DNA from 3 places in the Peribacillus sp. NPDC096448 genome. Region 1 is predicted to be linked to each of the others. Evidence: riboswitches for the same ligand, from Rfam matches in the RefSeq annotation. Region 1 holds a riboswitch; each other region holds the start of a gene.
What was found. A riboswitch is a leader RNA that binds a small molecule or an ion and turns the genes downstream of it on or off. The one in region 1 is predicted to bind cyclic di-AMP.
Positions count from the first base shown of each region.

Region 2: another riboswitch for cyclic di-AMP. It lies ahead of ACIQ0C_RS24070 (hypothetical protein); the one in region 1 lies ahead of ACIQ0C_RS17720 (APC family permease).
Region 3: another riboswitch for cyclic di-AMP. It lies ahead of ACIQ0C_RS25445 (cation:dicarboxylate symporter family transporter); the one in region 1 lies ahead of ACIQ0C_RS17720 (APC family permease).

Region 1 covers NZ_JBIWEU010000010.1:138,623-143,795, forward strand. Annotated here, with positions in the region: gene ACIQ0C_RS17710 (RhaT/GlcU family sugar-proton symporter) at 1-783, opposite strand, end outside; gene ACIQ0C_RS17715 (hypothetical protein) at 832-1,098, shown strand; gene ACIQ0C_RS17720 (APC family permease) at 1,541-3,367, opposite strand; cyclic di-AMP (ydaO/yuaA leader) riboswitch at 3,506-3,651, opposite strand; gene ACIQ0C_RS17725 (GtrA family protein) at 4,014-4,469, opposite strand; gene ACIQ0C_RS17730 (glycosyltransferase family 2 protein) at 4,429-5,173, opposite strand, start outside.
Region 2 covers NZ_JBIWEU010000023.1:18,418-23,590, reverse strand. Annotated here, with positions in the region: gene ACIQ0C_RS24080 (DNA-methyltransferase) at 1-262, shown strand, start outside; gene ACIQ0C_RS24075 (Na-translocating system protein MpsC family protein) at 805-1,179, opposite strand; cyclic di-AMP (ydaO/yuaA leader) riboswitch at 1,460-1,600, shown strand; gene ACIQ0C_RS24070 (hypothetical protein) at 1,833-2,375, shown strand; gene ACIQ0C_RS24065 (potassium-transporting ATPase subunit F) at 2,554-2,628, shown strand; gene kdpA (potassium-transporting ATPase subunit KdpA) at 2,654-4,327, shown strand; gene kdpB (potassium-transporting ATPase subunit KdpB) at 4,350-5,173, shown strand, end outside.
Region 3 covers NZ_JBIWEU010000029.1:5,211-10,383, reverse strand. Annotated here, with positions in the region: gene ACIQ0C_RS25445 (cation:dicarboxylate symporter family transporter) at 1-1,224, opposite strand, end outside; cyclic di-AMP (ydaO/yuaA leader) riboswitch at 1,398-1,545, opposite strand; gene ACIQ0C_RS25440 (efflux RND transporter periplasmic adaptor subunit) at 1,746-3,008, opposite strand; gene ACIQ0C_RS25435 (hypothetical protein) at 3,023-3,685, opposite strand; gene ACIQ0C_RS25430 (diacylglycerol/lipid kinase family protein) at 3,961-4,299, opposite strand; gene ACIQ0C_RS25425 (diacylglycerol kinase family protein) at 4,317-4,463, opposite strand; gene ACIQ0C_RS25420 (diacylglycerol kinase family protein) at 4,399-4,587, opposite strand; gene ACIQ0C_RS25415 (TetR/AcrR family transcriptional regulator) at 4,822-5,173, opposite strand, start outside.

The DNA of each region.
Region 1 (5,173 bases):
TTGGCGCTTCGTTTTCTTTTCACGTAAAATGAAGATCCCGCCAAGAGTTGAGATGACTATGCCCATTTGCGAAAGGGAAAAACTAGTAGCCACTCCCACACGGGGCTGGGAAATGAATAGAAACATGTTCCCTGCAGCCCATATCAATCCCGGAATGATATTGCGAATCGTATATTTGTTAAATGGTTTATGTTTAAAAGTCAATAACAGACCGCCTATCACCATCCCGATCGCTTGAGGGAACAACGCTGACCACCCGTCAACATCAAAAAGACGGGCCACGACCACATAAACCAAATAACCGAATGTCGAGATGAGGAGAATAACAATTCCTTTCTTCAAGTTTCCCGACTTGCCCTCTTTCGATTCTTTATCTTCCAAGGAGGTCAAGACGATTCCTATAATAATGAAGACCAATGCCAAAACGCCTAAAATAATAGCTTTCATTGTAGACCATTCGTTAAAAACTATGACCCCGAATAAAGTGGTTGAAATGAGCTGCAATCCTGTTGATATCGGCATCGTTTTGGATACTCCCATTAAATCGATGCTCTTAAGCTGATTAGCTTGTCCAACGGCCCAAAACAATCCAGATACGACTCCGACTCCAAACACCAGAAGTGACAGCTTAATATCTGCAAAAATATAAACACCAATTGAAAAAATCAAGGCGCCAATCGTTGTACCTAGTGTTTGACTATAGGGTCCACCCCCGAGTTTCACATTAAATAAAACGATGCTTCCCCAGAACAATGCCGGCAAGAGAGCTAATAATATATCCATTTTCAACCCCCATATATGTAAGTACAAAACTAAGCAGGATATTTCATTTTGTTTTCTTTTAATATGTTCGCATTATTTGAAATGACCCTTGGTAATTTTATGAAGTGTTCCGCCAAAAAAGCGTTCAACACAAAAAGGGCTGCAGAAGCAGCCCTTTTTGATGATATTATTGCACAGCTCCCCACCATGTTGATGATGTTGCATGTCCATTTCCGAATCTCCACCGACCTTGAAATAATCACTTTCCCAAACAGCCGACGTTCCGATAATGATGATGGCAGAAAGTTTTATATTAACATTAATTTAAAGCTTTAAAAGAGGAAGTATCCCTGCATCTTACTGCAAATCCTTTTTATTGTACGGGCTTCAAAGTAACTGTGAATTTATGAGTTGGTAATGAATGTTACTCAAATATCGACAGCGTAAGTTACTGCTGTCTTTTTTATAAAGATTAGTAAAAAAGGCAAACCTTATGTAGGTTTGCTGAGTTTGTAGACAAAAGGGTTTCTATCTAAAGTTAGTTGATTGGAATGGAAGGTGCGAGACTCCTGCGGGAAAAACGCGTCTAGGGGAGACCCCGCATGCGCAAGCCGAGGAGGCTCCCGGACCGCCCGCGGAAAGCGAGTGCCTGGAGTGGAAATCAACGTCCAAAATCTAAAAACCAATAAAAAACCGTAGACATACTCAATTTTCATTGAGTTTGTCTACGGTCTGGGCAAACCTTATGTAGGTTTGCTTCTTTTCTTAGAAATGGAACTTACTTCTTCAAATGATATGGCACTGTCGTAACAACCACATTTCTTTTATAAAGTAAGTAAGCGCGAATCAGTAAACTTGATTGGTTATGAAGTATATTGTGCCAGCCCTTCTTCGGAATGAATTGGGGGATGATCACCGTAACTTTATAATTGGATTCACTAGCCTTATGTTCAACTGTATCCACAAATTTAGTTAGTGGCTGAATGATGCTTCTGTAATAAGAATTCAGTGTAACGAGCCTTACATCCGGCTGCCATTTTTTCCACTTTTCTCCGAATTTCTTTTCATCTTCTCTTTCAAAAGCGACATAAACGGCAATGACCTGATGTGCGGATAAAGATTTTGCATAATTTAAAGAGTTCTCAACCACATGAGTTATACCCGCCACAGGTACAATGATGATATTTCCTTCAATTGGTAAGATTGGCTCACATGTTGTAATCCTTAGTTGGTCCCCAACTGCTTCATAATGCATTCTAATTCGATGAAAAATTAAAATGATGATAGGTAAAAAAATCAAAACCGGCCAAACCTGAGTAAATTTGGTTAAAAAGAATATCATCGTGACGATAAAGCTAATTATGGCACCAATTGAATTAATGGTTAATTTCATCATCCAGCCTTTTGGCTTTTCGCGAATCCATTTAACAATCATCCCGGTCTGGGATAACGTAAATGGAATGAATACACCTACCGCATAAAGCGGAATGAGATTTTCCGTATGTCCTTCAAATGCGACTATCAAGATGATGGATGCAAGTCCAAGTATGATAATTCCATTGGAATACCCTAAACGGTCCCCTCTGATCGTAAACGCCCTTGGTATGAATTTATCCTTCGCCAGATTTACCGCAAGCAGAGGGAAAGCCGAATAGCCAGTATTTGCCGCAAGTATCAAGATCAATGCAGTCGTACCTTGAATGAAGAAATACATGAAATTCCGTCCAAAGATCTCTTCAGCAATCTGGGAGACGACCGTTACCTCTGCGCTAGGAACAATGCTTAAATAATAGGCTAAGAATACGATTCCTGAAAATAATACAGCTAGTAAGGAACCCATTGCTATTAATGTTTTCGCAGCATTATTCGGTGCTGGATCTTTAAAGTTCGGGATTGCATTGGAAATCGCTTCGACTCCTGTCAATGCGGAGCTTCCTGATGCAAATGCTCTTAGCAGTATAAATAAACTGATGCCAGCTACTGGAGTCCCAAGTGACGCATGCAATTCCGGTGAGACTCCTCCCGTCAAAATCTTGTAAATTCCAACCCCAATCAAGATGAACAATGCTAAAACGAATAGGTACACCGGATAGGCCAAGACAGAGGCCGATTCCGTAACCCCCCTAAGGTTCAAGATTGTAAGTAAGATGACGAATATAATGGCTATGACGACATTATAATCATGCAGGCCGGGAAAAGCGGACGTGATGGCATCCGTACCAGCAGAAACACTTACCGCGACAGTTAATATATAATCGACCAATAAGGATCCCCCAGCTATCAACCCTGGATTGACACCTAAATTGTTTTTTGAAACCACATAAGCTCCCCCGCCATGTGGATAAGCGAAAATGATTTGTCTGTAGGACAAAATCAAAGCAGTTAACAGGATCAATACTCCGATCGCGATAGGGATTGAATACCAGAAAGCCGCAGCACCGACCGTGATCAGGACGATCAATATTTGCTCCGGTCCATAAGCAACCGAAGACAAAGCATCAGAAGATAATATCGCCAAAGCCTTTGTTTTGTTAAGCTTTTGTTCACCAAGTGCATTTGATTTTAAAGGTCTCCCAATCAAGAACCTCTTTATAGCAGATAACATCAAGAATTCACCACCATGTTTAATTTATAAGTTTATGTTTCCCAGCTGTAGCAAAAAACGAGACGAAACACAAAAATGCCTACAAGTCATAGCTAAATAGACCTGTAGACATCAATTTTTTTGTCTAACAAGCTCCACCTTCCTTCTCATATAACGCTTACGAGGTTAGCTGTCGGATTCGGACCTAAGAGTAGCCCTACCTTTTAAAGGATTCACCCCTTGGATTGTAAAAACAATCCCAATAACGGGTCCCCCGCACCATAAGGTTTAAGCGATTTAGAAATATGAAACTGTTGATTATCATACTCCCGTGAAATGGAAAAGTAAATGAAAATTTTACACAGAAATAGAATTATTCTTTGTAGGTGAGGTTTTATTCTTGACATATATTACATAAGTCATGCAAACACGTGACTCGAAGGTAGGAAAGGAGGTAAGTAAACGTCTAAAAAGAAAATAATCAAGCGCTCAATGAACAATAGGTGGTCCAAAAAAGGTTAAAATGATTGCCACATGTAGAACGTGAAGGACGAAATTAAACAGATCTGCCCCAGCTTGGATAGTCATTAAATGCATAGAATTTCGCTTTCCGATTCCATTTTAATTCCCGTCCAATCGGGGGCATTATTCCACTGATCCACCCTAATTAATTCCTTCCTTCTTGAATTGGTCTCAAATTGCTTTTTTTAAAGACAAAGTATTTCTGCCCAAGATAGTTAAGCACTGTATAAAATATCGTTCCTATCAGAACAGCCAAATTTTGTTGTATGGATAAATGGACGGTTCCTTCCAGTGATTCTGCAATGGCTTGGCCTATGGAATAAGCGGCGGAATAACAAATCAGAATTACGCAAAAGAAACGGGCAACTCCTCGCCGCCATTCTATGTCGCTTTTAAAGGTAAAAGTCCTGTTCAAAAGAAAACTCGTTACAGCTCCCGTTCCATTGCCGAAAAAAGTGGAGACCCAGTAAGATAATTCAAGAACATTCATGAGAAAAAGCATGATGGAAAGTCCAACCGCTGTATTGACTATTCCAACCAATAAAAAGCGGATAAAGGAGTTAGTGTGTTTTAGATAGTTTTTCAATACTGTTCCGTTCATTGTCTAGTTGCTCCCGTTTTTTTAAATCGAGCGGATTAAATAGATCAAGATCAACAATATATTTAGGCCGGCGTTTTGATTCATTATAGATTTTACCGATATATTCCCCAATCAAGCCGACAGCAATCAACTGCAGTCCACCGATCAACCATACGGAGGTAATTAATGAGGTCCACCCAGTTTCGGTCTGCCCATAAAATTTCAACCATAAAAAGTAAGACCCAAAGAGTAAGCTTATGAAAAAGGAAAGACATCCAAGCCATAATACAAGCCGGATCGGTGTTACTGAAAAGGAAGTAATGCCATCAAGCGCAAAAGCAACCATCTTCTTAAATGGATATTTCGTTTCCCCAGCCAATCTTTCTTTTCGGTCATAATAAACAGAGTCCGTCTTAAACCCAATGAGCGGTACAATCCCCCGTAAGAAAAGATTCGTTTCATCAAATCTCTCCAACTCCGCGATCGCCCTTTTGCTCATTAGCCTGAAATCGGCATGATTATAGACAAGGTTAACCCCCATCTTGTTCATCAATTTATAAAAACCGGTTGCAGATGTTCGTTTAAAAAATGAATCAAGGTCCCTTTTCTGGCGGACACCATATACGATTTCACATCCTTCATTGAATTTCCGAATGAATTCAGGGATGACTTGAATATCATCCTGTAAATCTGCATCAATGGAAATCACACAATCCGAGGCTTCC
Region 2 (5,173 bases), on a different contig from region 1:
TTATTATGATAGGGCTTCTTATGAAGCACCTATAGTTAGTGGAAAAGTGAGATTTCACCCTTGTCAAAAGAAAGTTGATGTTCTCGAAAAAATAATTGCAACTCATTCTAATAAAGGTGAAACAGTATTAGATTGTTTTATGGGTTCAGGGTCAACAGGACAAGCTGCTATAAATCTAAATCGGAGCTTTATTGGTTTCGAATTAGATAATAACTACTTAACCAAAGCTTCTAGGGCTCTACATAAAGCTTTCACAAGGTGATTGTCAATTCCTATTTTCTCGTCTTAGGAAGTTTCTCTTTCAACGTTCTTGCATGTTTAGCTTAAATGTCCAATACGGGTTACCTTATTGAGAGTGTGAAGGTTTATACTTAAACTAATGGGTGCTTTACTTTAATAAGAGGGGGTGCTGCGGCGGCCTTTTTCTTATGGAACTAAAGGGTCAGGTTAGTTGCAGAAGGAAAATTACAGACAAATATAGAAACTAGTATTGACTACTTATGTGGGAGGATCTGTATGCTAAAGGAGATTTGCATTGTCAGACATTGCGAAGAACAGGGGCATCTCGGAATCTCAATTAACAGAAAAAGAGCATTGCTTCATTGTTCACTTTCCAAAATGTCGAGCAATGAAGCCTTTTTATCTGCTTTTTCCGCTTCTCTTTCTGTTTAATAATTTCTTTTTCCCCTTTAGCAGCACCACTTCCTGGGTGGCCAATTTCATTTTTAAAAGTTTCTGTTAAGGGCAGTCCATTTACATTAAGTTCGATAAAGGAACAGAAAGAGGGAAGAGAAAGAATCAATATTATTTCTTGGATTCTAAGAATTTCTCGAGGTCTCTATCTACAATAAACACTTCTAGTCTTTCCTCCATTTTCGTGCTGATATCACTATGACTGGAAAGAACGTTGCATTTTGTCAGCCGTTTCACAATCTCCTCAAAATCTTTACTGTACATTTCCCTTAACACTTGCCTCATTTCTTTGACAAGCTTCCGCCCGGTATCTTGGGAAACAAGGTGTTTTTCTTCCACAGTCAGCACTCCCTTAAAACGGGTAATGATCATATCCTGTACAATGTATGTTTTCGCCTCTTGAGGGCCCCGGCCCATTAGTTCTCGCTGAAAAGTTATAAAGGCTCCACTTATTTCAGCCTCTAGTTTCTTTTTGGAATTTACCATATTGTCTCCCCTGCTTTTCTCCAAATTTATGCAACTTATCATAATGTCCGATTTGAGTTCTTGTCAATCACTTTCGAAAAAATAATTCATAACTTGAATTAGTAAGATTTATAAAGAAAAATAGTTTTTTAACCGGAAAAATAAGTGATATCATAAGGAAACATTAGGAATAAGGAGCATATATTAAGATAAGTATGAAAAATGATCTTATTCAACCCAAAATGACAATTTACAAGGAGTAGTTAACGAGCATAAAATAACATCATATTCAACACCAACAATTGTAAATCGGCTTAGTCCTGAGTAATCAGGAACGGAGGAACCAATTTTTTGGGGTTAATTCTGCATTTGCAGAAGGGATGAGAGACTCTTTCGCCATCCTACCCGTCAGCTAACTTCGTCGGCTAAAGCGAAGGAGGTCATAAGACCGCCTTAATCATGGGGCTTTTTTGTTGTGTAAAAACGGCAAAAGGCAACTTGAATGATAAAGTAGGTCTTTTTAATTTGCCTATTTTCATATGAAAAAGGATCATGGAAGACAGAACGCAAAGGAAGCGCATGCTGGCTAGGCGTTAAGTAGACCAATGAGTACTTTTTCTCCAATTTTATATGTTTGCTTTGCAATGCATCCAATAACCGATGTGTGAATCGTATTGATTAACGCTGGAGTATGGATAGCTACTGCATGGCTGCATACATGGGGAAAGAGTAAGCATTGGTCTATTTTTTATGTTTTCAACTGGCAGGCTTTTCTTCCCCAGAAAGAATGCAGATTGAAATTAATAAGAGAAAGTACAAATGGGGTGAATCGTATGGGAAAAGTACTGCTTGTTGGAAAAGGAAAATTATTTATTTCTGTAAAGGAAAGTATAGGGGCCACCCACACGGATACAAGTAATGTAGAAACTGTTGACTATGATGAAGAATGGTTTAGGCCTACAAGAAACCTGAAGATATGTGATGGAATAATGGTTCATAAATCAGAGCAAGGTAACTGTGTTTATCTATTCCCTAATTCTCTGTTTGATGGAATTAATCTTGTGAGACTATTTTCAGAGTTCAAATCTTATAGGTTGTTTGTTGTCACTCATGACCAACAATATTCTAGTCTATATAAAAAAATGGGAGCCGATTTTGTCATCTTCAGTAAACCAGAATGTTACAGCTATAACTGGCTGCTAGCAAGTGGAACCTAGTTTCTTTAAGAAACTCTAAGGGGGTGAGTCATTGTAATTGTTTAACATATTTACAGTTTGGAAGGAGAGACGTTAATGGATCTTTTATCAGTTTCACTTACAGCTTTTTCATTCTTGTTATTTTTTGGATTTATCCATTTTTGTAACAAAGTTATAGAAGAAAAGGGAGAGTAGAAACATGCTTTTATTATTTATTGTTGGAGCACTTTCGTTGTATTTAATTCATGCTCTAATTTACCCGGAAAAATATTAATAGCTACAAAACGGAGGAAATGCAAATGGATTTTTTACAAATGGGTCTGGTATTGGCACTGGTCATTTTCCTGGCCATACCACTGGCCAAATACTTAGCAAATGTTTATTCCCTTGAAACAACAAAACAAGATCGGATATTTGGTGGGATAGAACGGGGCATTTATAAACTATCAGGTATTCATACCGGTGACATGAATTGGAAGCAATATGCAAAAGCACTGCTTTTGAGTAACTTAGTCATGTTTATTATTTCGTATATTATAATACGCTTTCAGGGGATCTTACCGGGTAACCCAAGTAAGATAGACAACATGGATCCATTATTGGCATTCAATACTGCTGTAAGCTTCCTTACCAATACCAATTTGCAGCACTACAGCGGGGAATCGGGACTTTCTTATTTATCACAAATGGTCGTCATTATGTTTTTGATGTTCACGACACCGGCTACCGGTCTTTCGTTATGTATGGCTTTTTTCAGAGGTCTGACCGGCCAGAGCAGTATGGGGAATTTTTATGTGGATTTAATTCGTTCCATCATCCGGGTGCTTCTGCCGTTATCTATTTTAATCGGTCTTGTCCTCGTATCTCAAGGAGTGCCGCAAACCCTTGATCCCACGGCGATTGCAACTACTTTGGAAGGTGCGAAGCAGAATATCGCGCGCGGGCCAGTAGCTGCATTGGAGTCTATTAAACATTTAGGGACAAATGGCGGTGGATTCTTTGGTGTCAACTCGGCACATCCCTTTGAGAATCCTAATGGTTTCACAAATATATTAGAGATTTTATCCATGTTTTTGATACCAGCCTCTCTACCCTTAACGTTTGGATATATGGCAAAAAATAAGAAAATAGGTTGGATTCTTTTTTCGGCAATGGGATTAATGTTCCTTGTATTCTTAGGTGTTACGTATTTCAGCGAACAAAATGGAAATCCATCATTAGAGAGTATAGGGATTTCTCAAGAGAATGGAAGTATGGAAGGCAAGGAGGTGCGGTTTGGAATTGCACAGAGTGCCCTTTTTACAGCCGTTACGACAGCAGCTACTACAGGTACAGTCAATAATATGCATGATACGCTTACTCCACTTGGCGGATTAGTGCCATTGGCAGAAATGATGTTGAACTGTGTGTTTGGCGGTGATGGAGTAGGGACGGTCAATATCCTTATGTACGCAATAATGGCAGTATTCATTGCTGGATTGATGGTTGGGCGAACGCCGGAGTTTTTAGGGAAGAAAATTGAAGGCAGGGAAATGAAACTAATAGCCATTACCATTCTTCTACATCCATTAATCATCTTAGTTCCGTCAGCCATTGCTTTAGCTACACAAATGGGCACTTCGGCTATTTCTAATCCGGGCTTTCATGGAATTTCGCAGGTTGTTTATGAGTTTACCTCTTCGGCAGCTAATAATGGTTCCGGATTTGAAGGTTTAGGGGATAACACTCCATTTTGGAATATATCCACCGGCTTGGTCATGCTATTTGGCCGTTACTTTTCTATGATTGCACTAATCGCTGTCGCAGGTTCTTTACTTACAAAGAAACGAGTTCCCGAGACGATTGGAACGTTTAAGACAGATAATAGCACTTTCCTGGTCATTCTCTTGGCAACGGTAATAGTTATAGGGGCTTTGACATTCTTCCCAGTCATTGCACTCGGACCAGTAGCAGAATGGCTCGCAATTAGATAAATGAAGAAAAGGAGTATTCTCAATGAGTACAACGCGTAAAGGGACTCTTAATAAGAAAATAATCGGGCAAGCCCTAAAAGATGCCTTTAAAAAGTTAGATCCAAGAATAATGGCTCGAAATCCTGTCATGTTTGTCGTGGAAATAGGATTTGTAATCACTCTTTTACTATCCATATTCCCAAACTTTTTTGGAGGAACATCGGATAGAGGTTATAACATTGCCGTGAGCGTAATATTGCTGGTTACAATACTCTTTGCTAACTTTGCAGAAGCATTAGCAGAGGGGCGGGGTAAAGCGCAAGCCGATAGTCTGAAAAAGACGAAACAGGATACTAAGGCAAAGTTATTCCAAAAAGACGGTTCGATAAAGATAGTCGAAGCCACGGAACTTCGAAAAGGTGATTTTGTCTTGGTGGAAACCAATGATTTAATCCCAACAGATGGTGATGTAATCGAAGGAGTAGCGGCTGTAGATGAGTCGGCAATCACTGGCGAATCAGCTCCAGTAATCAAAGAATCAGGTGGGGACTTCTGTTCTGTAACTGGAGGAACGAAAGTCATCAGTGACTTTATCAAAATTATCGTCACATCAGATCCAGGTGAATCCTTTCTTGATCGAATGATTAACCTCGTAGAAGGTGCTAAAAGACAAAAAACACCTAACGAAATTGCACTGAGTACCCTGCTTATTAGTTTGACCCTTATCTTTTTGCTTGTTTGCACTACACTAGTACCAATTGCTTCTTATATTAAAGTCACATTACCCATCGCGACCTTAGTGGCATTATTGGTCTGTTTGATTCCAACAACTATTGGGGGCCTATTGTCTGCCATTGGGATAGCGGG
Region 3 (5,173 bases), on a different contig from region 1:
GTTGAATTGACCTTCCCATTTAGAGATAACGATTGCCGCAAGTGAATTACCAATAACGTTTACTACTGTACGTCCCATATCAAGAATACGGTCGATACCGGCAATAAATGCTAAACCTTCAATAGGAATACCGACAGTTCCCAATGTCGCTAAAAGAACTACGAAAGATACACCTGGTACACCCGCAATCCCCTTGGATGTGATCATTAACACTAGCATTAGCGTAATTTGCTCATACATGCTTAAATCGATTCCGTACATTTGAGCGATGAAGATAGCTGCTAACGCTTGGTATAATGTAGAACCATCAAGGTTAAATGAGTATCCAGTCGGAATAACAAATGTAGCAATATGTTTCGGACATCCCGCTTTCTCCATTTTTTCCATGATTTTCGGAAGAACTGCTTCTGAACTTGCAGTAGAGAAAGCAAGAATCAATTCCTCTTTTAGAAGTTTAATCAAAGTAAAGATATTGAATCCTACAAATTTTGCAATGACACCCAGAATGACAATTACAAAGAAAATCATTGTTCCGTAAACAGAAAGCGCTAACTTTCCTAACGGAATTAAAGATTCCAAACCGAACTTGGAGATAGTCACACCGATTAGTGCAAATACACCGATAGGAGCGAATTTCATGACCATGTTAGTTAGGTAGAACATTCCTTCAGCCACACCTTGGAAGAAACGGAATACTGGTTTACCCTTTTCACCTATGGCCGCAATACTTAGTCCAAACAACACGGAGAAGAAAATAATCGCTAGCATATCGCCTTCTACCATGGCTTTAACTGGATTGGATGGCACGATGTGTACAAGTGTATCTACGAATGATTCATGCTGCTTAGTTTCTGCTGTATCAACATATGTGGAAATATCAGTTTGTTCCAGGTTATTCATATTCACACCAGCACCAGGCTGGATGATATTCGCTGAAATTAAACCAACAGCAATCGCTATCATAGTTACGACAACAAAGTATGATAATGATTTAGCACCTAGTTTACCAACCGCTTTCAAATCACCTACACCGGCAACTGCAACGATAAGGCTGGATACGATGATCGGCACTACAATCATTTTAATCATTCGTAGGAAAATGTCTCCGAATGGCTGTAAAAAGCTTTGGGCCGACTCATTACCATAAAAAATGGCACCAACGATAATCCCTAGTATTAAACCAATGAAAATTTGGCTAGCTAAACTTAATTTGAATTTCTTCATTTACTTTCCTCACCTTCCATAAAGTCTTTGATGCAAAAACATTTTTGTCTCGGTAAGGGAAACAAGATACTAATAAAAAGAAAGTAATTTTTCTTTTTTTGAAAAACTCTGTCTTTACGCCGAAAAAAAAGACACTTCATGTGTCGATTTCTTATTGGCGTGAATATTCACACATGTTCCCTTAAAGACGCTGACGAGGTTAGCTGTCGGGTTAGGAATTGGAAACACAAATGCCCTTTCATTTCTGAATTCACCCCTAGCGGATAAAATCCACAAAATTGGGTCCCCCGTTCTTGGAATAAGATTAAGCGAGTTAACTTATAATAAAATATTATACTAAAAATGATAATCTGTAAATATTTATTCGCATCTATTCTAGAAAAAATCTTTCAATATGTCTGAATATTCTGTATTAAAGGCTATTGTATCTATAATTACGCTTCCCGATTTTTGTTCAAATAAGTTATATTGATATATAATTTATACCTAATTTGACATCACCTCTCTTGTAAAAGGAGCAGTTATTTTTCCAGAATGCCAAGTAACAGATATCTTACTTTTTCCCTTGAGGTGAATTTTTTATAAGTTCCAGCTTTCACTTTTTCAAATTGAATCGGTGTAATAAAATAAGAATGGTTCTTCACTGCCACATTCTGCTCCAGCAGGATGACATCACCTACAGAAGGTCCCTTTATGATTTCTTGCTTCCCTTCAGCCTTAAGCCCTTTTGTAATGTAATGTTTATCCACATATCCTTTATTAGTCAACTTGTAAATATAAGGCTGTTTTTGGTAATGTACCGCCTCTATAGGAATGGAGGGTACACCTGCTTTCTCATTGGTTATTACAGTAAGATTCACTTTCGATCCCACCAACAAAGGTTCCGTTTCTTCGCCTTCCGGTTCGATTGAAGCTTGAAATGGAAATCTGTTATCTTTTTTTAAAGACGGCTCTTCAGCGGGATAGGAATGGATACGTCCTATCGTTCCTTTCAATGCCTTTTTTGAATCAGAGGAACTTGCTTTTATAGTCATGCCCACTTCAGCCTTTTTCATTTCCTCTTCGGAGAAATCCCCTTCAATTGCCATATTTGTCGAAACAATGGATATAATGGGATTATTCAGGTTTTTATTGATATTTTTAACTACACCATCAGCCTCGCTTTTCGTCACAATCGCACTGGACTGCTCCTCAATCGAACTTAATTTAGCATCAAGCATTCTCACTTTTTCATTCAACCTGTTTTTTTCTAGTTCCTGCTTGTACATTTCTTGCTCAATGTTACTTTTAATAAGATCTGAAGAGCTTGTCGTTATATCAATATTCAAGTTTTTTTCCACCGATTCATCAATTGCCGCTTTTTCAGTTTCACTGGTCACGGTCCCTTGATAAGACCTCAACTTCCCTATGTATTCCTCAATCCCTGCCATCTCTCCCTCAGCTGCCGTTTTCTCCGCTTCCAAATTCGCTTTAAGCGCATCAAGTTCGGTCGTCGTATATTCAAACAACGAGGAGCCAGCCGTAATTGCATCGCCTTCTTTTACAAGGAATTTCTTAAAATCATTTTTCTGGGTATCAAAATAGATATCATACTCTTCTACTGGTTTAATTACCCCATTTGTTTGGATGGTATCCGTAACTGTATCTTTTTTTACCTTAGTCCAGTTTTCAACGAAAACAGTCCGTTCCACTTTGCTTTCTTTTTTTTCAATAAGGTATAAGTTAACGGTTATTAACACTATCGACGCAATGGAGACCGCTGCTATTTTCCAATTACCGCTCATTCATTTCACCCGCCTTATACAAATACGCCTACTTGGATGTATCCTAAAAAGGCTTTAACAAACCATGTGGCCAGATAGAATAGAACAATCATTAAAAGGATCAAATAATTATTTCGTCCTGAAAATTCCTTTAAATAAAAATATTGCAGAGCAATAATAAGAAATTGAAAAATGGTGATTTCGCTGAAAAAGTGAATGAAATAATCACTTCTGAGAAAATACTGACTGATGATTCCCAATGAAAAAGGGTTGGCATCACTGCCTATATCCATTAAAACGAATAGGGGAATCAATAATGCTTTTTCAACTAATTGCAAGCCAAAAAGAATCATTTGAACGATTACCAATTTTATATATGGGATATCAGTAACGATCCAAAAGAATAGAGCTGCTAAAAATATGTATATGGAAGGGTCGATTATTCCTGTTATTATATTGCCACTCAAAATCAGCAACTTTGCTGCTTCGAATTCATTGGCGCTCATCTTCGTGATTTCTTTGGAAAATGATTCTGAACCAATGCCAAAATATCCCCCAATGGCGAATACTATAAGACTAAGAAAATATAAAAATAATAATTTCACACCAAGCTTTGTGACTGCCTCTGCATTTTGCAGCTGATAACGACTCCGATAAGGCTCTAAAATGCCCTTTAACAATCTGACCTGGTACACCATAAGTGGTCCTCCTGCAAAAATTGATATATCATCCTATATTTTATCCTATTTTGGGAACAATTGCAGAAATAAGGAATGAATATACAAAAAAAATACATAAGCCTTCCCCTTATCCCCACACTAGTTTGGTGTTAATACTGACAAATGATGGGCAAGGACTTTAATGCTCGAAGGCGTTTGTCTATAGTTCTCTCCATCCATATCCACATCAAGCGGCCTCTTGGATTCAATAGTCAAGGTACCTGCTTGGAAATAAGTCACCCCAGAGTCAGAGCTCATATTTTGAGTCCATGATTTCTAAAAATGCACCAAGGCTTGCATTTTAAAAAGATGGCAACGCCAAAAAGCCCATCGTCTGGACTAACCATGGGAAGGGGCAATAAATTAGTACAGATAAAACAACCATTCAAGACCAAAATCATAACTGCTTCCCCTTCAATCGAATCCCCATCATAATCCAGTTTATAGGAAAAGGGAGCATTCTCACCAATCGTCCTTACAGCACTTAATAAATACCCTATCTTTCCGAACCTGCTTTTTTCCTGCTCATCAATATTGTTTGATGCATCTGAAATAAGTCCAACTCCCCCCAAAAAAATTGGAGAAATGGACATTATTGGCCTGCCCAATATCAATTGGAACGAACCTTGCCATTTACTAATGCTTGCGCAGCTTGACGAACATTTTGAGGAGTTTTTAATGTCCTGGAGAAATCATTGCTGGTCCCTCCAGGTAAAATCCCAAACAACGGCCGCCTCCAAAGGGGGTGAAAGGCCATTTACAAACTCATGTACCGTTCCATCTCCTCCCAATACGAAAACTACTTCCATTTCTTCACCATATTCCCAAACAATAACGGCATGCATCGCCTTTTTGCTTTGTTTGTAGAATGAGAAACTCATCAATATGTGTTACCAATACTGGAAGACAACCCTCAAGATTCCTTTCGAGTTTATGATTTCCTGCATTTTTATTATAAAATCAGCATTCCCTTTTTCCATCGCAGGATTCTTGCCCCCATATCATTGAAAGAATTGTCTTCTTTCCATCACTTATACTTTTTCCTTAACCCCGCTTTTGAAACTCATTAAGAATTAAATGAAAAAAGAGGCTACACACCCCTTTCGGTAAAGCCTTCATATATCCAACAAATAATCCTTCATCATTAAGATAAGCTTTGAACACAAGGGACTCCTTTTTTCATTTTTCTCCAAAAATAACAAAAGGCTTTCCAAGATGATGGGGCTTGGCCTAACTTTTGAAAACTCTTCCTGGAGCGCCTTTAAAGCTTCCGTATTTTTACGCGTTTCCAATCCCTCTTCTTTACGTGTTTCGACTTCCAGCATCCTGACGATAATCGAATGGATTTCTTCTTTCGGGCTCATATCCCGCATCGAGCAACCTGGTAGGGGAAATTGTTTCAATAATGGATCTTCCATATTCTCCAGGCTTGCGACAATGGAATCCATCCGGTTCAATATGAAGCTA